3 regions of the Pedobacter sp. AC190 genome follow, and region 1 is predicted to be linked to each of the others. Evidence: riboswitches for the same ligand, from Rfam matches in the RefSeq annotation. Region 1 holds a riboswitch; each other region holds the start of a gene.
What was found. Region 1 has a riboswitch for S-adenosylmethionine ahead of ACZZZI_RS19540 (SusC/RagA family TonB-linked outer membrane protein). Riboswitches for the same ligand answer to the same signal wherever they lie in the genome.
Positions count from the first base shown of each region.

Region 1 (7,328 bases):
TTTCTTACAATTGGTATTTTTTGATGCTGAGCTTATTGAAAAGTACTTAATGTGAGGCATTTCGATAGGGCTCAATGTAGTAAAGAGAAATTTTTCAAAGATTCTCGAATATGTTCGAAATGGCGGTTTTCTTAAAACAACAATCGATAATTTATAGGCTTACCGAAGTATTTTAAACCCAGTAGAGCGGAAATACTTTTTGTTGCAAATACTTTAAAAAACCCATTTCCGATAATAAAAAGATTGAAGCGAATGGCGGGACTATCTGAACCGAAGAATTACTGGAACTGCTTTTCAAAAAAAATATAAATTTTTAAAAGAAATCTTTGAGTCAATAGATTAAACTCAAAGATTTCTCGGTTTCGCTAGAAATGATGGTTATGAAATCAACCTAAAAAGCATCAAACCAAAGTTTGGTGGTTAATAAATCAGCGCCTTGACTACCCACCGCGTTTTTGTAACTCTGTCCGTTTAGCGATTGCTCGGTACCTGGATAAATAAAGCGAACAGGAATTTGTCCGTTTAGCACCGTATTAACCGATGCAGTTAATTGTGGATAATCTAATCTTCTTCTCTCTGCCCAAGCTTCCAAACCTTGACCAAATAGTGCAAGCCATTTTTGTTCGCCAATAGATTTTTTATAGTTAGCGGCATCGTATTGAGCGGCTGGCTGCGCAACATAGGTATTTGCTAAGGCATCAGAAATGTTGTATTGTTTTAACGATGCTTTAATTGCCTGTTGATATAAATCTGCTGCGTTTTCTGTTGTGAAACCTCTGGCCGCTGCTTCTGCCCTATCGAAAAGTAACTCTGAATAACTAAAAATTACAGCTGGCGCCTGAGGCAATAAAAAGTAAGCGCCTGGTTTAGATGTTTTTGCAAAACCAAGAATACTAGCTTCGGAGTTGGTTAATCCATTAGGAACACCGATATATTCTTCGGGCGTAGCCGTTTGGGTTTTACTTGCGTAAATAGGAAGCCTCGGATCGTTTAAAGCAAAAAGCTTATCAACAATTGTTTTACTTATACGATAATCATCTCTGGTTTCGAACAAAGCACTCACGGGGTTTTGCTGTGGAGAAGTTAAGTACACAAGCTGTGCATTATCTGCATTATCGCTTATGTATGCATCACCTTCAGCTTTAATTTCATCTAAAACCTGCTTAGATTTTGCAGGCTCTTTATCGGCAATACGCAAAGCGATTCTAAGTCTTAAAGAGTTTGCAAGCTTCTTCCACCTGGCAATGTTACCATTATAAATTACATCGCCTAAAATAGCTTTCGAAGCAGGATCTAAAGTCAGTTTTGCTGTTTTTAAATCGTCTAATAAACCAAAATACACATCTTTTTGCTTATCGTAGGCAGGTGTTATAAATTCGCTAATTTTGCCAGCCTGCGAGTAAGGAATATCGCCATAAGCATCGGTAAGTAATAAAAAAACCCACGAACGTAACACCAAAGCCACACCTTTATAGTTTGGATTTGCCTGTGCATTTCCTAATTCAATAATTTTGTTGAAAGCAGTTATACTTTGAGAATATCCAGTAGACCAAAGTGCTGTAAAACTACTATTTGAATAGATAAATCGATCTTCTTCGGTATATTGAATTTTAGACCAGTGCTGTACAAACAACGAACTTGAATTCATTGTATTTGTTGTACTCCAATACGCATCTGTTGTATTTTTTATTGCACCTGTTAACAAATAATCGGGTTGTGCATTTTCGGTTGCATTTGGGTTAATATTAACCTTATCTAATTCTTTGCTGCAAGATGAAACTGCTAATGTTAAAATTGACAACAAGTATATTTTATAATTTTTCATGTTAAAAAGATTAAAATTTGATATTAAGGTTAAGACCATAACTGCGGGTTGTTGGATTTGAAAGACTTTCCAAACCTTGTCCGTTACCCGTGTTAAAGGCAACTTCCGGGTCAATATCTTCTACATTTCTATGAATAATCCAAAGGTTACGACCAACTAAAGAAACCGAAGCGCCCTGAAGGCTAAGAGAACGAATCCATTTAGACGGTAAATTGTAACTCAGTTTAACCTCACGAAGTTTTACATAAGAAGCATCAAAAATATTGGCTTCATCTATAGTACGAAACGACTTATAATATTGTTGAGCTGGTAATATTTTTTCATTGCGTTTTCCATCAGCAGTTACACCATCGAAAACAATACCATCATCATAAACGGTTACGCCTGCTGGAGCTGTTCCATTTACTCTAACCGTACCGTTTGCTTTTCCATTTCCAGGATAGTAATAAGAAATACCTCCATATTCTGCAGCTCTGCCTGGCAGTGTTGAAGCAAGTACCCCAGTGTAAGTTCCTGTTGCATAAGTACCATTGTAAATAGAACCTCCAAAACTTGCATCAATTAAAACACCTAAACTCAAGCCTTTGTAACTAAATGTATTGTAAATGCCACCAATCCAATCGGGCGTATATTTACCTAAAACCCTTTTAGTTGGATCAGTTTGGGGCGCACCAGTTGCGTTAACTACAATATTGCCGTTTCCATCACGTAAAAAAGCATTGCCAAACAAAGTTCCATACGGCTGACCAACAGCTGCTATTACCTGAGCAGAGTTTGTTGCAACAACATAATTCTGCAGCAAACCAGCTTTATCTAACTCGATTACCTTGCTTCTGTTTGCCGCATAATTCACATCGATATCCCAGGTAAATTGCTTTTTAATTGGTGTTAAGCCCAATTGAATCTCAATTCCTTTGTTATTAATCTTTCCTGCATTTAAAAGTTTTGAACGGAAACCTGTTGACGGACTTACATCAACGCTTAAAATCTGATCGTAACTATTGGTATTGTATAAACTTAAGTCTAAACGTACTCTTTTACTAAAGAAGGTTGCTTCGGCTCCAAGCTCTGATGAAGTTGTTGTTTCGGGTTTTAAATTTGGATTTAAATCTGTTGTAGATGCCGTAAGTTGTGGATTTGAACCAAAAGGCGCACTAAAAACGTAAGTATTAACCGAACGATAAGGGTCTGCATCTTTACCAACCTTCGACCAGCCACCACGAATTTTTGCGTAATCAAGTACTTCGCTCTTAATATCTAATGCTTCAGTTAATATAAAACTTCCATTAAATGATGGATAGAAATAAGAACGATTTTGAGCCGCTAAAGTAGACGACCAATCATTACGAGCGGTAATGTTTGCGTATAAATAATTTCTAAAACCGATTTGTGCCGAAGCGTAAACACTATAAGATTTAAGCTTACTATAATTATTAGAAGAAATAAGCGGGTCTCTGGAATTACTCAAAGAATATAAGCCTGCTACGGCTAATCTTGGCGCACTTTGATCGTTTTGCTCGATGTAACGTGTACGAATGTTGCTACCTGCTAATGCCTCTAAGCTAAAATCTTTATTTAGTTGTTTGTTAAAATTCAAAGTTGCATCGGTGTTATTCTCACTAACTGTAAATGCACTTTCCGAATAAGAGCCAAATGGTGTTCCATTTGTACCATAAGCAATTTTTATTTTACGGCGATCGTTGTAATAATCTGTTCCCGAGCGGAAGTTAAATTCCAAGCCATCAATTATTTTATAGTTTAAACCTAAACTACCAATAATACGTCCACGCTGCTGAGAAACCGTATTTTCGTAGGCTACCCAATATGGATTGCTATAATAGCTATTATTCCAGTTAAAGGTATTTCCGTTTTCATCAAGGTAATTTTTTAATTGATTAATATCGACCTGACGACCAAACCAGGTAAACTGCAACATCGTACTGGTCGATCTTGAACCACCAGTTCCAGGCAAGTTATCGGAGTTTAGTTTGCTATAATTTGCGTTAGCTGTAACACTTAGTTTTGGCGTTACCCTTAAAGTTGTGTTTAGGGAGAAAGTATTTTTATCCTGACCAGAGTTTGGAACAATACCACCTTGTTGTAAATTATTGTATGATAAGCGGTAATCGAATTTTTCAGATGCATCAGCTATTGCAATGCCATTACTTAAAGAATATCCCGTTTCAAAAAAATCGCGAACATTATTTGGGTTTGCAACAAAAGGAACTGCTACACCTTTAGAGAAAAACTGAGGAATTAATCTACCATCCAATTTTGGTCCCCAACTTTCATCAACACCATCATTAATGCCTCCTCCTTTACCATCAACGTAACTAAATTTACCTTCAGAGCCTTGTCCGAAAGCATTTTGGTAAACTGGAAGTGTTAGCAAACTTTCTGCAACAATGTTCGAATTAAGGGTAATCCCTAATCCTTTTTTGTTTTTACCCGTTTTTGTTTTAATAATGATTACGCCAGCTGCTGCTCTCGAACCATACAAAGCGGCAGCATTTGGACCTTTTAATACACTTATCGATTCAATGTTATCTGCATTAATATCAGAAATTGTATTTGCATAATCTCTGGCTCCACCAGAATTTAATTGAGAATTATCTACTGGAATTCCATCGACTACGAAAAGTGGTTGATTATTACCTGAAATCGAAGTTTCTCCACGAATCACCACTCTCGACGAACCCATATCGCCCTGGCTATTGGTAACCCGAACACCAGCAATTTTACCTGCAAGAGCATTAACTAAATTAGATTCTTTTGCCTCTGCTAAATCCTGCCCTTTTAACTCCTGAACAGCATATCCTAAAGATTTTTTTTGTCTGGAAATACCCAAGGCGGTTACAACAACCTCGTTTAAGGCATTTTCGCTCGATTGAAGTGTAACAACTATAGCACCCGAATTTTTATTGATTTGAATTTCCTGCGTTTTAAAGCCTATGTAAGAAATAACCAATGTACTTTTATCTGGAGCATTAATCGAGAATGCACCTTTAGCATCAGTTGCAACAACTTGTTTGGTTTCTTTCAGTAAAACTGAAGCTCCAGGAATGCTTTCTCCAGATGTTTCTTTAACCGTTCCAGTTACAACTATATTTTGAGCTGCAAGTTTTTGCCCTATGAAAAGCAAAAATACAACCAGCGGTAGTTTTAAATTTTTAAACATATTTTTTTATTAATGAAGAGTTAATGTTCGTAATAATTAGGCATAGCAAGCCCAGCACAGTTTTAAACTGTATTTTTTTGATTAAAAATATTGAGGGCTATTAAGAGCGCCTGTTAAAAACTAAAAAGCTTTAACAGGGCTTACACATTCGGAAGAACCCGATATGTTTAATTGAAATGTTTTTTTTGAATTTGCGCTCGTCTGTTTTTTTCATTTGAATGGATTTTAATTAATACTACTTATCAGATTAGCGGGCAAAAAAAAAGCACCCCGTAAATCAGAAGTGCTCCACTTATTGTGTGGGTTTATCGCAACTGACTTAACTACCCGACATTCCTGCCAGATGGAATTAGCACCATTTCCTCATAGTAAGGATGGTTGCTAAGGTTTCGTAGGGCCATTCCCTCCACCTTTCTTGATAAGTATTTTAAAATAACTGGCGCAAAGATATAATTAATCACATATACTCTATAGTTTTTATAGATTTTTTTATAAATATTTTTTCTTTGGGAAATAGCTCCTTATATTTGTCGACTAAATTAGTAGATAAAAATATCCCAATGTATAATAAATCCCTATATATTCCCTTTGCAATTGCTTTTGCAATTCCATCGATTAGCTTTGCCCAAGGGCAAAAGGCCGAATCTATTGTTCATGCAGATGCACAAGCGCATAAAAATCAAAACCAAAAATCTGCCGCATTTTCGCCGAATGGAAACTGGAGGGGTGTATTTAAAATTAAACCCGACCTTGACATTCCATTTAATTTTGAGATAAAAGATAAAGACGGCCTGAAAAAACTGTATTTCAGAAATGCAGAAGAAAGCTTTGAAGGTGGAGTGATTAAGCAGACGGCAGATTCTATTTTTGTAAAAATTGATCAGTTTGATAACGAACTTGCACTTGGCATTAATGGCAATACCCTTAACGGCAGTTTAAGAAAACAAAATGGTACGGGCAAAGCCACACAAATTTCTGCTGAGAAAAAAGATTACCGTTTTGAGCCAAATGGTAAGGCTGCAGCGGGTAATTATTCTGGCAGTTACGATGTGATTTTTAAATCTCCCGATGGGAAAGAAGAGAAGACTGTTGGTTTGTTTAAGCAAACTGGCAATAAAATTACTGGAACTTTCCTACGTGTAACGGGCGATTCACGTTATTTGGAAGGAACTGTTCAGGGAAATGAATTTCAACTTTCAGCATTTATCGGCTCTTCCCCTTCTTATTACAAAGGAAAATTTGAATCGGATGGAACTCTAACTGGTGAAATTTTAAGCGCAAGAGGAAGTCAGCCATTTACGGGAGTTAAAAATAAAGATGCTGCGCTTCCAGATGCATACAAATTAACCTATCTGAAAGAAGGTTATAAAACTCTAGATTTTTCTTTACCTGATGTAAACGGGAAGAAAATTTCGTTGAAGGATGATAAGTATAAAAACAAAGTAGTTGTATTAACGATTACTGGCAGTTGGTGCCCAAATTGTATTGATGAAGCTGGTTTTATTGCACCTTGGTATAAAGAAAATAAAAAACGAGGCGTAGAAGTAATCGCTCTTCATTATGAGCGTCAAACCGATGCAGAATATGCTAAAAAAGCATTAACAAATTTCCGAAATCGTTTTGGAATTGAATATGACCAGGTAATTGCGGGCAAGGCTGATAAGCAAGCTGTTGCCGAGTCTCTTCCGGCTTTAAATTCATTTGTATCTTTTCCTACAACCATTTTTATTGATAAGAGTGGTAATGTAGCTAAAATACACACAGGCTATAATGGACCAGCAACGGGTAAGTTTTACGATGAGTTTGTCAAGGAATTTAACAGCGAAATTGATGAACTGCTGAAAAAGTAGCTGGTATAACCGCTAGCGATCATCTGTTTGTAATTCATCATTGCGAAGCACAAAAATCCTAATTTGATGGTTTTCCTTTTAAGAATGCTTCTAACCTTGCAATGACTAAAGTTTATCCATTTTGCTTGCACATTCAAATAAATTAAAAAGGTTTGTTTCGATATCGAAACAAACCTTTTTTATAAGCGTTAATTTATAAAATATTTTGAGAAACTATTTCTGATTAAGAAAGATGCTTTGATAAGTCTTCGATTTTTTCGCAGCCAACCTGATCCATTACTTGCTTAAGCTGAGTTTTAAGCATCGACATGGTATGATTTCCTCCTTTATCACCCAATGCACCAACTCCATACATAAAGGTTCTACCTAAAAAAGTAAATTCTGCACCAGCAGAAATTGTTCTGGCAATATCCGGACCTGAGCGAATTCCACTATCCATCATCACTTTAATTTTATCTTTATACTGCGATGCAAT
Region 1 is NZ_OZ409824.1:4,436,255-4,443,582, forward strand. Features, by position in the region: gene ACZZZI_RS19535 (SusD/RagB family nutrient-binding outer membrane lipoprotein) at 392-1,825, opposite strand; gene ACZZZI_RS19540 (SusC/RagA family TonB-linked outer membrane protein) at 1,836-5,003, opposite strand; SAM riboswitch class I at 5,320-5,428, opposite strand; gene ACZZZI_RS19545 (peroxiredoxin family protein) at 5,564-6,853, shown strand; gene ACZZZI_RS19550 (alpha-hydroxy acid oxidase) at 7,077-7,328, opposite strand, start outside.

Region 2 (7,328 bases), 760 kb from region 1:
AAATACCACTTAAAGCATGAAAAAGCTCATTATCATAATATTCTTCTAAATTTCTTATAATTGGAATACTCCCGCAAACCGCACCTTCATACAATAAAGAAGTGCCATGTTTTTGTTGTAAATCTACCAACTCTTTTAAGTGAGTAGCAATCATTTTTTTATTTGCAGAGACTACATTTTTACCGTTTTTTAATGCTGTAGTTACAATTTCATAGGCCGCATCAGCATCATTAATTAATTCTACAATCGTATTGATTTCCGAATTATTCAGGATTTCATTTTTATCGGTTGTAAATAAATCTTTATTAAGCGTACGCTTCTTTTTTGGATCTTTTATTGCGATTTTAATAATTTCTAAATTAAGGTTCTGGCTTTGGATTATGTCTAATAATCCTTGCCCTACAACTCCGAAACCAAATAAACCGATTTTTAAATTCTTACTCATGGTGTTTTAGTGTATCAAGTAGCGAGTATCAAGATTGGACGTTTGATACTCACCATCAAATTTTATTATGTTTTGCCACGGAAGTACAGATTTACACGGAATTAAATTCCATATTTTCTTTATTTTAGTGCTTCCGTGGCTGATTAATTATTTTACTTCTTTAGCCTAGGTTTTTTCCTTAAACCTTCCGCCATCTTATCAAGCTGTGTGCTGTAGCTTAATTATCTTTTTGTCACGGCTTTCTTTAATAAAAGTACCGATGATGTTCGTTAAGGCGTTGGTTTCAATCAAGAACCCATCATGGCCATATTCAGAATGTATAGCTGCGAACTGTGCATCGCTAATGTTATCTGCTAAGAATTTCTGTTCTGCAATTGGAAATAAGAAATCATTTTCAATTCCAATTACCAAGGTATTTGCCTTGATCAATTTCAAGGCTTCCGCAATGCTTTTACGATTTCTACCCACATTATGGCTATCCATCGCTTTAGTTAAATAATAATAACTGTAAGCATTAAAGCGATTTATCAATTTTTCTCCCTGGTAATTTTGGTAAGATGAAGCTCTGAAATTATCTGTTTTGTCGTTTACACTTTCTACTTGTGTACTTCCGTAAGCATTATACGTACGATAACTCAAAAGCGCAATACTGCGTGCTGCTTTTAAACCTTTGCTGCCACCATCAGGTTGGTTTGCGTAAAAGGTTCTATCGGTAGTAATGGCTAAACGTTGACTCTCGTTAAAAGCAATTCCCCATGGAGAATGTGCCGCATTTGTAGCTACAAGTATTAAGTTTTCAATTTTATTGGGTTCGATAATACTCCATTCTACAGCCTGCTGGCCACCTAAAGAACCGCCGATTAAAAGTTTAATTGAATCAATTCCTAAATGCGTAGCTAAAAGTTGGTGTGCCGAAACAAAATCGCGAACAGTAAATTGTGGAAACGATAAATAATAAGGTAATCCATTAACTGGATTAGTACTTAAAGGGCTTGTGGTTCCGTAGTTAGAACCCAAAACGTTTGCACAAATTATATAATGATCGTTTGGATTAAACAAAGCATTTTGCCCAAATAAACCTTCCCACCATTCAAAAACATCTGCATTAGCAGTTAATGCGTGACAAACCCAAATTACATTATCTTTTTTAGCATTTAATTTGCCATAAGTTTGATAAGCAATTTGCAGGTTGCGAAGTTTCTTGCCGCTTTCTAATTTGAATTGTTTGTTGTAATTATATGTTGATAATGTGCTCATTCTTAAAAGATATTCTGATTTGGTAACGAAAGTGATTAGGCCTGTAAACTTTTTACGTTTAATTGCGAACTGATTGCCGAAAATGCGTGTTCGAAATCGGCTTTAATATCATCGATGTGCTCAATTCCTACCGAAACACGAAGTGAATTTGGCTTAACTCCAGCAGCCAGTTGTTCGCTTTCGCTTAATTGTTGATGTGTAGTTGCCGAAGGCTGAATGATCAGTGTTTTGGCATCACCCACATTAGCTAAATGAGAAATCAGTTTTAAATTATCAATTAATTGAGTTGCGCTTTCCTTACTGCCGTCTAACTCAAAAGATAAAACCGCACCAAATCCATTGCTTAAATATTTTTTAGCTAAACTATTGTATTTGCTGCTTGCTAATCCTGGGTACGAAACTTCTTTAACTGCTGGGTGATTTTCTAGCCAGGTTGCTAATTCCAAAGCGTTATCAACATGGCGTTGCACACGAAGTGATAATGTTTCTAAACCTTGTAGCAAAAGGAAAGAATTAAATGGAGAAAGGGCTGGGCCTAAATCTCTTAAACCCTCTACACGGGCACGAATAATAAATTGAATATTACCAAAAGGACCATTAACGCCAAAAACATCGCTGAAAACCAAACCATGATAACCTTCAGATGGTTCACTAAATTGTTTAAATTTTCCGTTACCCCAGTTGTAGTTTCCGCCATCAACAATAACGCCGCCAATGCTGGTTCCATGTCCGCCAATCCATTTAGTTGCCGATTCTACAACAACATTTGCACCGTGTTCTAATGGTTTAAATAAATATCCAGCCGCACCAAAAGTATTATCAACTACTAAAGGAATATCATATTTCTTTGCAATTGCGGCTATTTTCTCAAAATCAGGAATACTAAATGCAGGGTTGCCTATAGTTTCCAAATAAATAGCTTTTGTTTTCTCTGTAATTTTCGCCTCAAATTCTTCGGGAACATCTGGGTTAGCAAAATCTACATGAATGCCTAAACGTTTAAAAGAAACTTTAAACTGGTTATAAGTTCCGCCATAAATGTGTGATGAAGAAACGATACTATCGCCCACTTCTAAAATGTTATTTAGTGCAATAAACTGTGCCGCTTGTCCCGATGCTACTGCTAAAGCTGCAACACCACCTTCTAAAGCTGCGATACGTTTTTCAAAAACATCGTTCGTTGGATTCATAATCCTGGTGTAAATGTTTCCGAATTCTTTTAACGCAAATAGGTTTGCTCCATGTTCTGCATTTTTGAAGCCGTAAGAAGTGGTTTGATATATAGGAACAGCTCTTGAACCAGTTGTTGGGTCTATTTCCTGACCTGCGTGAATTTGTAAGGTTTCAAATTTATATGATGTTGACATAATTTCTAATAATTAAATGTGTGATTGTTTGATAAGTTTACCCGAAATCATGAATCTTAAAATCATGAAAATTCTGGTAGGCGTTAGGCGTATCCCGATTTATCGGGACCTTCCAGTTTGAAATAGAAACAAAAAAGGAAGTTTTTTAAATTACTGTATCCAACAGCACATACAAGTAATCGCCTGCATATCACAACAAATAAAAGAAATAGAAATGTTTTCTACCTTTTTAAGGTTTACACTGGGCTCGCTTTGCGATAGAAGATTTAATGTTTTCATCAGTTCTAATTTATATCTCCAAATAACACCATGTTATTCGGTCAGGAATTGGCACCTTCTCTTTCTGAGGGTTGCCAGTGGGTCACGGAGCCAGTCTCTCGCCACTTCTTTATAAATCAACCCGATTAAGATTGACTTTTATTTAGCTTTTTGCCAAATAATATTTCAAATGTGAGAATTTAATTTTAATTCACAAAATAAAATTCTGAAAATTAAATAATATATTGAAAATGAACTACCTAATTTTATATTGAAATGATAAAACGCAATATTTAATATAAAATTTACGCTTAAAACTCTAAGTTTGTCTTACCTATTAAAATCTAATCATTAATGAAAAACGCAAAAAACCTTTGCTTCGCAGTGTTATTAGCCATTGCAAGTATCAATAATGCCAATGCTCAATTTGGCGGATTAAAAGATAAATTATTAAAAGTTGGAACTGCACAAGGCGCCAAAGCTTTAGGAGTAGATAAATTTTTAAAACAACCTGCAGCAATAACAACAGCTTTCGAAGATGTAAATCGCGAAGGCGAAATGATGCCCGACTTTAAAGCCACGCTAAAAGCCCAGCCTTTATACTTATTGCCTAAAAATCCAGATGGCGGTTTTGTGCTTTGCGAAGGACTTTATGAAATGACCAATAAAAGTTATTGCCTAAAAGCAGGCACATTTGCACCATCAAAAGGCGATGGTTATATGTTTGCACCAGTTTTAGGCCCGAAAGAGGAAATTGTAGTTTCTATATTAAAAAGTGCAGAAAAACACCAGGATGTAGATCAGCACGATATTCAGGTTTTGCTGTGGACAATTATTGCCCGAACAAAATTTGCCGATTATGCTGGTCAGGTTAAGTTAACTGCCATAAAACTCTTAACTCCTAAACAGCTTACTCAATTAGAAGGAGGCGCATTAGGCGTTCTACCTTTCGATGTGATGGAGAAAGCTAAAGACCAATTGCCATCTGGTGTAAAAGCAGTTTTTGAAGCCGAAAATAACATTCGCCAACTGGTTTCTTCAGGTAATTATACTTATGCCGACATGGAAAAGTATGCAATAATTGCTGGTATGGCTCCACCTCGTACCGATGTGCCAAGCGGCATCTGGACCAAACATCCTGATGGGTATTATGTACGTTATTATCCTTCAGGTTACTCCATAACAAAAGTTCAGGTTTATGTGCCAAAAGAGTTAATCGCTGCAGGAAATAGAATCGTTTATGATGCTGCTGGCGACATCGCTTGTCCTGCAAATACTGGTTCTCAGCGTTTAGCGCAAACAAACGAGCCATTAAACCCAAACTATTCGGCTAAGTTAGTCACCGCTTGTAATCCGAAATAAAATTTGAAAATGAGCGGGATTGTAATTCTTCGGAATATACAGTCCCGCTTTTCGCTGTAGCCCCGATAAAAAATCGGGGGCTGCCGCTGCAATCGGGTTTATAAACAAAGGGTAGTTTTCCACCTGTTATTAAGCGTTCGTCATTGCGAGGAAAGAAGCAATATTAATCAGCTAGACCTAAAAATTTTAAGATTGCTTTGTACTTACTGAATGGGATTTCTAGTTTTTGGTAATTAGAAACTTTAGCCCATTTAGTCAAAAAAACACTCTAGTTCGATCTAAATGAGTATTTCCTTCAACAAGCTCAGGATGACAAAAGTTCTATCCTAAAGCCTGTTCCAAATCTGCGATAATATCATCAACGTGTTCTAATCCGACCGAGATTCTTAATAAATTTTTAGGTGTTTTGCTATCAGGTCCCTCTACAGAATATCTATGCTCAATTAAACTTTCAACACCGCCTAAACTTGTAGCTTGTGCAAATAACTGTACTTTATTAACTACCATACTGGTTTCTTCTGCATCGCCTTTAACTAAAAAAGACATCATTCCGCCGAAATCTTTCATTTGTTTTTTTGCAATTTCATGTTGAGGATGACTTTCTAAACCTGGGTAAAAAACAGCCTCAACTTTTGGGTGGTTCGCTAGGTAATGAGCAACTTTTTTCCCGTTTTCGCAATGACCTTTCATGCGATAGGCCAAAGTTTTAATACTTCTGCAAAGTAAAAAGCAATCAAATGGCGATGGTACTGCGCCACCAGTTTGTTGAATATTTTTGATTTTCTCCCACAATTCATCCTTTTTGGCTGTTACCAAAATTCCTCCAAGAATATCGCTGTGGCCACCAAGGTATTTGGTACTGCTATGCATTACAATATCGGCGCCTAATAAAATTGGATTTTGTAGGATAGGCGATGCAAAAGTACTATCGCAAGCTAAAGTAATGTTGTGGCTTTTTGCAATTTTAGAGATTTCTTCAATATCTGTAACTTTTAATAATGGATTTGAGGGTGTTTCAATCCAAATTAATTTAGTGTTTGGCTTTACACAATCTTTTATTAGCTCTAAGTCTGTTTGATCAACAAAATCGAATTCTAATGTTTCATTAAAAATCGTTAGTAATTGCTTTTTAATTCCCCAATACATATCATCTGGTGCAATAATATGGCTCCCTGGTTTTAAAGCCTGAAACAAACTCATGCCGCAATTATTGCCAGATGCAAAAGCCGCTGCATCTTCACCGTATTCTAATTTGGCTACAGTGTTTTCTAAAGCAGAACGATTTGGATTGCTCACACGACTATACATATGCCCACCTGGATAAGCTCCGTTTTCATCACGAAAAAAAGTTGTCGATAAATTTATAGGTGGCGTAACATCTCCAGTTGTATTCTTAACAAGATTAGAAGCGTGAATAGCAAGGGTTTCGGGTTTCATTATGATTTTTGTTATTGAGGATATTTTTATGCGCAATTTAACAATTTGATACTAATTTTTAGATTCAATTTGTTTTGGCAAGATTTATGTGTTTGTTCTGACGAAAATTAATTAAACAAAAAATGAGAAGATTATTTATAGCTATCGCGATAGCATGTTCTACCTTAATTATGATGCAAAGTTGTAACACTGCAAAAAGAGTAACTGCAGGTGTAACAGGGAGCAGAGGCACGGTTGTACGTGATTGGGTTGTAAGCAATGTGGCTTTAGAAGGATTACCTGATGGTGCTGTTCAAGGTTTATTTGGAGAAAAATCTTACAAATGTTTTCAAGGTAGTACCTGGAAATTAACTAACAGCGGAAATGGTTCTTATACATTACCAGCTTCAAGCACTTGTGGAGCAGTAATGCAAACTATTTTCTGGTCGGCTGCACCTAAAGATCAAACTTTCCAGTTTAAAAAAATCTACGAAGGTGATAAAGCTAAAAATGTTGCTGAAGGTTACCGTTTAGTATTAACAGAACTTTCTAGTACGCAGATGGTTGTGAAATCGCCAATTGAGTTTGGAGGAAAAACAGCAAATATTGTATTAACATTTGTTCCAGCTGCAAGATAAAATCTACCTACAAAAAACATAATTAAAAAGTACTTCTAAATAGAGGTGCTTTTTTTTTGCCACAGATTCCCGAATTGATTATTATAATGTTTTTGCCACGCAAACACAGATTGACACTTAATTTCAAGGGGAAATATTTCTATGCTTCCGTAGCAACTTTTATTTTAAATAATTTTTTTTCAGTTTTCCGAAATTTAAAAACAGTTAATCTACGGCTAACTTGCCGTTTGTTACAAGAAAATGATTTTCAAATCGCCTCAATATTGTATTTTTGTTCAAAATAAAATCAGGAATGACTACAACTTCACAAGTTGAAAAAATATTAGCTGATACTAACTTATCAACTGAACTACAAAACATAGCACAAAAGGTTCTCAACGGAGAGCGAATTACTTTTGAAGAGGGAGTGCATCTTTACGAACATGCCGAATTAGGTTATTTAGGAATATTGGCTAATTTTATCAGAGAGAAAAAGCATGGCGATATCACTTATTTTAATCGGAATTTCCATTTAGAGCCAACAAACCTTTGTGTTTACGATTGTAAATTTTGTTCTTACTCTCGACTAATTAAACAAAAAGAAGA
Region 2 is NZ_OZ409824.1:3,672,654-3,679,981, forward strand. Features, by position in the region: gene ACZZZI_RS16170 (homoserine dehydrogenase) at 1-445, opposite strand, end outside; gene ACZZZI_RS16175 (homoserine O-acetyltransferase family protein) at 644-1,702, opposite strand; gene ACZZZI_RS16180 (O-acetylhomoserine aminocarboxypropyltransferase/cysteine synthase family protein) at 1,738-3,069, opposite strand; SAM riboswitch class I at 3,356-3,466, opposite strand; gene ACZZZI_RS16185 (hypothetical protein) at 3,682-4,689, shown strand; gene ACZZZI_RS16190 (trans-sulfuration enzyme family protein) at 5,011-6,126, opposite strand; gene ACZZZI_RS16195 (hypothetical protein) at 6,249-6,743, shown strand; gene mqnE (aminofutalosine synthase MqnE) at 7,036-7,328, shown strand, end outside.
Region 2: linked by a shared signal. The riboswitch ahead of ACZZZI_RS16180 (O-acetylhomoserine aminocarboxypropyltransferase/cysteine synthase family protein) and the one ahead of ACZZZI_RS19540 (SusC/RagA family TonB-linked outer membrane protein) in region 1 are both predicted to bind S-adenosylmethionine.

Region 3 (7,328 bases), 2.6 Mb from region 1:
CTTACCGCAGCAGTTGGATACATGGCGTAACTTTCAGTTAAATGTAAATCGATTTTATTTTCTGCATCAAGTAATGCGAACAGAGTTCCTTTCTCGGTATGCTCAGGACAGGCAGGATAGCCTGGCGCTGGACGAATTCCTGCATACTCTTCCTTAATTAATTCAGAATTGCTCAGGTTTTCTTCTTTTGCATAACCCCAGAACTCTTTACGCACACGTTCGTGCATACGCTCGGCAAATGCTTCAGCCAAACGATCGGCCAAAGCCTTGGCCATAATGCTGTTGTAATCATCGTGATTCGATTCAAATTCCTCAACCAAAGCATCTATCCCAATACCCGCAGTTAAAGCAAAACCACCAAAATAATCTTGTATTCCACTCTCTTTTGGTGCGATAAAATCGGATAAGGCATAGTACGGTTGTCCATCTACTTTCTCTGCCTGTTGACGAAGCGTGTGAATGGTAACCATTTGCTTATCACCTGTTGCATGTTGAGCGTTAGCTGGTAACTCATCACCGTCAACAGACAACTGAATATCATCACCAACCGTATTAGCAGGCCAAAAACCAATTACAGCCCTGGCTGTTAGCAACTTACCGTCCAAAATGCGTTTTAACAAAGTTTGCGCATCATCAAATAGCTTTTTGGCTTCATCGCCAACATTTTTATCATCAAATATTTTCGGATAACTTCCGCGAAGTTCCCAGGTATGGAAAAATGGTGTCCAATCGATATATGGAACCAATTCTTCCAAAGGATAATTATCGAAAACCCTGGTGCCTGTAAATTCAGGAACTGGAAGGTTTTGCTCAAAATCGATTTTGAATTTATTTTCTCGAGCCTGTTCAAGCGTTTTAAAACGTTTATCAGAACGTTTGTTTAAATGCGCTTCACGTGCTTTATCATATTCAGCCCTGATGCCTGCAACATATTCATCTTTTGTTTCAGGATTCATTAAGGTGCTACAAACGGTAACGCTCCTCGAAGCATCTAAAACGTGAATGGCAGGCCCCGAATAATTTGGCGCTACCTTAACTGCAGCGTGAATACGAGAAGTTGTTGCTCCACCAATAATTAAAGGAATGGTAAAATTCTCACGCTCCATTTCTTTGGCGAAGTGAACCATTTCATCTAACGATGGTGTAATTAAACCACTTAAGCCAATTATATCGGCATTGATTTCTTTGGCTTTTTTAATGATTTCCTGTGCAGGAACCATTACACCCATATCTACAATTTCAAAGTTATTACAAGCCAATACTACGCCTACAATATTCTTTCCAATATCATGTACATCACCTTTAACCGTAGCCATTAAAACCCTACCCGCTGATGAACTTTGATTTTGGTCTGGATTATCTAACTTTTCCTGCTCAATAAATGGTAATAAATAGGCCACGGCTTTTTTCATTACCCTTGCCGATTTTACCACCTGCGGTAGAAACATTTTGCCTGCGCCAAATAAATCTCCTACAATATTCATCCCATCCATTAACGGACCTTCAATAACCTGAATCGGACGGGGATATTTCTGACGAGCCTCTTCAACATCATCATCCAGGTATTCTACAATTCCTTTTACAAGCGAATGCGATAACCTCTCTTCCACCGTTCCTTTTCTCCATTCTTCATCTCGAACGACTTCTTTACCTTTACTTTTTATGGTATCGGCATATTCAACCAATCGTTCGGTAGCATCATCTCTGCGGTTAAGCAAAACGTCTTCCACACGCTCTAAAAGCTCAGGTGGAATTTCCTGATAAACCTCTAACATACCAGCGTTTACAATGCCCATATCTAAACCCGCCTGAATGGCATGATACAAAAAGGCAGAATGCATCGCTTCGCGAACAGTATTATTTCCTCTGAAAGAAAATGAAATATTCGAAACTCCACCACTCACTTTTGCATGTGGCAGATTTTCTTTGATCCACCTTGTGGCATTTATAAAGTCAACAGCGTAGTTATTATGCTCCTCCAATCCCGTTGCAACGGTTAAAATATTCGGGTCGAAAATGATATCCTCAGGAGGAAAACCAATTTCACTCACCAAAATATCATAACTTCTTTTACAAATCTCTTTTCTACGTTCGTAATTATCGGCTTGTCCTTGTTCATCGAAAGCCATTACCACTACCGCAGCACCGTATTGCATAATTTTACGGGCGCTCTCTCTGAATTTATCTTCGCCTTCTTTAAGTGAAATCGAGTTTACAATTCCTTTTCCCTGCAAGCACTTCAAACCATTTTCAATAACCGACCATTTAGAAGAATCGACCATGATTGGCAATTTGGCAATATCAGGTTCTGAAGCAATGAGGTTTAAGAATTTGGTCATGGCTGCTTCTGAATCGAGCATACCTTCATCCATATTCACATCAATTACCTGTGCGCCACCTTCTACCTGTTGCAAGGCAACGGCAAGAGCAGCTTCGTAATCTCCGCCTAAAATCAATTTAGAAAACTTTGGAGAACCTGTGATGTTCGTTCTCTCCCCAACGTTAACGAAAATGCTATCTGGTTTAATAGTTACTGGTTCCAAGCCGCTTAAACGCATAAAAGGCTCAATTATTGGTAATTTTCGTGGAGCTGCTTTTCTTGCATTATTGGCAATACAACCAATATGTTCTGGCGTTGTGCCACAACAACCACCCACAATATTTACAAAACCTGATGCAATAAAATCATCAACCAAGTGTGCGGTTTCATGCGGTTGCTCATCATAAGCACCAAACTCATTTGGCAAGCCTGCATTTGGATAAGCTGATACATAACAACCTGCTTTCTTTGCCAATTCTTCAATGTGAGGGCGCATTTCTTTTGCCCCTAAAGCACAGTTAAAACCGATACTTAAGGGTTTTGCATGCATCACAGAATTTAAGAAAGCTTCTGCAGTTTGTCCAGATAAAGTTCTGCCCGAAGCGTCGGTAATGGTACCAGAAATCATAATTTCCAGTTTCCGCCCAATTACTTCTTCGTATTTTTTGATGGCTACAATAGCCACTTTAGCATTTAAAGTATCAAAAATGGTTTCAATTAAGAGTACATCTGCACCCCCATCCACTAAGCCACGTACCTGCTCGTAATAAGCTTCTTCTAATTCATCAAAATAAACGGCTCTGTAACCAGGGTCATTTACGTTTGGCGACATAGAAAGGGTACGATTAGTTGGGCCAATAGCGCCAGCAACGAAACATTTCCGATCAGGATTCTTGGACATAAACTCATCAACCGCTTCCTTTGCAACTCTCGAACCTTCGAAACTCATCTCGTAAGACAAATCCTCCATCTGGTAATCGGCCATGGAAATACGTTGCGTACTGAAGGTATTGGTTTCGATAATATCAGCGCCCGATGTTAGATATTCGAGGTGTATGGCTTTGATAATATCAGGGCGTGTAATGTTTAGCAAATCGTTATTGCCTTTAACATCACAAGGATGATTTTTAAATCTCTCCCCTCTAAAATCTTCTTCCGTTAAAGTATAACGCTGAATCATGGTACCCATCGCACCATCGATTACCAAAATACGTTTTTCTAATTCTTCTCTAATGCTCATTTGTTGTTTCTAGTAGAAAGTTGTTAGTGTCGAGTAGCAAGATTTCTTGACATCGATCTAACTGCAGATAACGAGCAAAAAATATTAGACGAACATGTCTTTATATTTGATACTTTATACCTGATACTTAAAAAGCTTATCTTAAAAGTTGGCGTGTAAACTACCACTAAAACTTATCTGCTCTCGCCACTGCTGAGATTAGAATGTAGCACCTTGTTGGCACAGGTTGCTAAGACTTCGTTGGGTCTAATCCCTCCGTCTTTCTTAATAAGCATACAAAAATGCAACAAAGCAACATCAATTCCAAAAATTATCGCTTTGCTACCAAATAAAATTACAAAGGCCACGCAAAACTGCATAGCCTTAAGAATATTGTTCTGTTTACAGATTACTTTCTGCTTCCGAAAATACGAAGTAAGAAAAGGAAGATGTTTAAGAAATCCAAGTATAAAGATAATGCTGCAACAATGGCCATTTTCTTAGATTCTACTTGTAAAACCTGCTCGCCACTTGCTTCTATTCCTTCGCCAATACGTTTAATTTTTTGAACGTCGTAAGCGGTTAAAGCTGTAAAAATAGCGATACCGATGAAAGCCATAAATAAACTGAATTGCTCACTTTGAATAAACATATTAACAACACTCGCAATAACTAAACCGATCACGCCAACCATTAAAATTGGTCCGAATTTACTTAAATCGATGTTTGTGGTGTAACCCATTACAGCCATAATACCAAATATACCAGCAGCACCTGCAAAACAGCTTACTACCGAACCTGAAGTGTATGCAAGAAGGATAAAGCTTAAACTGATACCTGTTAGTACCGAATACAAAACAAAAACTCCAACTAATGCTGGGTATGAAAGTTTACTTAAACCAAAACCCATTAGCAGAACCAAACCAAGTGGTGCAAACATAGCAATATAGCCAAAAATTGACATACCAGCTTTTCCTGTTTCTGGATTGATATTAATTAAGTATTGCATAAATTGTTCGTTTGTACCGAAAAGATATGCAGCAACTGTTGATAAGCTTAATGCCACAAACATCCATAAGAAAACATTTGCGAAGAATTTCTTAGAAACAGAACCTTCTTGTACAAAAACGCTGTTTTCCTGATATTGATAATTTTGTTGTTCCATTTTTTATTTTGTGTATTTAATGATTTTAAAAATAACAATTTAGTTCAATCTTTTTGTCAGTAATTCTTCAACTTTCTTAAAGAACTGTAACGGTTTTAGTGTACGCCAGGGAAGATTATCAAAAGCACCACCAAAATTAATATAATAATCGATGCTATTATCTTTAAACTCCTGAATAACGTGCTCCTGGAAATTTACGCCCACAATCCAGCCATCTTCTACTTCCTGAAACCATTCTTCATAATAACTATCATCAGAAGCATGGAAGTTTAAAACATTCTCACCAATAAGGATGAATTTGTTTATGCCTTCATCCATCATCAACTCTAAAATATCCCGTTTGAGCAGCATGATGTCGTTATTTATCGCATCATTCCATTCACCGATTAATTCAATTATAGCGTAACTCCGATCGTAATCTGCATAGAGCACTTTCATGTAAAGCGTGTTCGATCCAAATTCATCCCACTGCGGATGGAGTAAAAAATTGTAAATCTGTTTATCGAAGTAAAGTTCCGAATATTCGGTATTGTAAAATGGCGAACGCTCATCTTCTGCCGAAATGTATTCATCTCTCCACTGGTAATAAGGTTCGATTTCGTGCATTTTAAGTTAAAAGTTGAAGGTTAAAAGCTAGCTAATGGCTTTGCTAAAAATTAAACTATATGGGTTCTTTCTGAAAATTCGTCCTTAAACAAGTAGCTTTTAACTTTTAACTCCTTGTTGCTTTGCTTCTACCGCTTTACGTACGCTTCCATGAACCGATAAAAGATCGGCAGCTTCATCATAACCAATATTTAATTCGTCGGCAACCATTTGTATGCCTCTATCAACCAATTTATTATTAGTTAACTGCATATCAACCATTTTGTTTCCAACAACACGCCCTAACTGAACCATAACTGTGGTACTCAGCATGTTTAAAACCAGTTTTTGCGCCGTTCCAGATTTCATACGAGTAGAACCTGTAATATATTCAGGTCCGACCACTACTTCAACTGGAAAATCAGATTCCGCCGCAATTGGGCCTCCCGTATTACAAACAATGCATCCTGTTAAAACGCCAAGTTTTCGGGCAGTATTTAAGCCGCCAACCACATAAGGCGTAGTGCCCGACGCCGCCAAGCCTACTAAACAATCATTTTCATTAATATCGAATTCCTGCAAATCCTTCCAGGCCTGCTCTGCATCATCTTCGGCAAACTCAACAGCTCTTCTAATTGCCGTATCGCCACCTGCAATAATACCTACAACCCAATCAAACGGCACACCATAAGTAGGCGGACATTCTGAAGCATCGACTACGCCTAAACGGCCACTCGTACCAGCTCCGATATAAAAAAGACGACCGCCTTTTTTCATTCTTTCGGCAACTGCCGAAGTTAGTTTTTCGATCTGAGGCAAAGATTTTTCTACTGCAAAGGCTACAGTTTTATCTTCGTTGTTGATGCCCTGCAGAACTTCCATTACCGACATTTTATCGATGTCGTTGTAGTTTGATTCTTGCTCGGTAACTCTGTTCATAAATTTAATTTTGATAAAATTCGGTAAATTCTTTCTAAAAACTACCCTAAAAAACGAAAAATATATGTTATAAAATTAGCTGAACGGTTTTTTGGCGTTAATTTATGTTAAAAATTAGAAACAAAAGACGATAAAATGTGGTTAAAAAAATAATCAACCCGCTAATTTTCATAAATTTGCATAACGCCAATGAAAAAGAATACCCGTAATAATATCCTAATCGCGACAAGCTATTCTGTAATTTTAATAGTTGGGATGTTTTTGGGCATAAAATTCATCAAAGACCAGGGCTTTGGCGTTAAAAAAAGCCCTTCGTTAACTGCAAATAATTCTGCAAAACTAGATGAAATCCTACATATCATTAATGGAAATTATGTAGATGATATTAACACGGATTCTTTGCAAAATTTACCTATCGATAGCGTCTTACATCAACTTGATCCTCATAGTGTTTACCTGCCTCCTGCAAATGCACAGGATATGCAGGATAATTTAGAGGGAAATTTTGAAGGGGTCGGCATAGAATATTATATGCTTAACGATACCATGATGGTTACTGGCGTAATTAAAGATGGCCCTGCATACCAGGCAGGCATAAAACTTGGTGATAAAATTTTAAGTATAGATACCGCGACTGTAAGCGGAAGAAATTTAGGCAAGGATCAGCTATCAGGCCGTTTTAGAGGCAAAGCTGGAAGCGGTGTAAACGTACTTTTAATGCACAGCGGAAACCAGCTACCAAATCGTGTAATGGTTACAAGAGGTAAGGTAAGTATCAGTAGCATTGATGCGGCTTATATGTTAAATCCAGAAACTGGTTACGTACGCATTAGCAAATTTGGTGCAAATACAGATAGTGATTTTAGTGCAGCAGCAGCAAGCCTGAAAGCAAAAGGAATGAAAAAGCTGATTCTCGATTTGCGTGATAACGGAGGAGGATACTTTAGTGCTGCAACTGGCCTAGCCGATCAGTTTTTACCCGAAAATAAGTTAATTGTTTATACCCAAGGCAAACACGAGCCACGTACGGATTACTTTTCTACGGGCAATGGTGCATTTCAACAAGGAAAATTAGCCATTCTGATTAACGAAAACACAGC
Region 3 is NZ_OZ409824.1:1,809,593-1,816,920, forward strand. Features, by position in the region: gene metH (methionine synthase) at 1-3,560, opposite strand, end outside; SAM riboswitch class I at 3,731-3,834, opposite strand; gene ACZZZI_RS07915 (Bax inhibitor-1/YccA family protein) at 3,949-4,704, opposite strand; gene ACZZZI_RS07920 (hypothetical protein) at 4,744-5,310, opposite strand; gene murQ (N-acetylmuramic acid 6-phosphate etherase) at 5,410-6,228, opposite strand; gene ACZZZI_RS07930 (S41 family peptidase) at 6,418-7,328, shown strand, end outside.
Region 3: linked by a shared signal. The riboswitch ahead of metH (methionine synthase) and the one ahead of ACZZZI_RS19540 (SusC/RagA family TonB-linked outer membrane protein) in region 1 are both predicted to bind S-adenosylmethionine.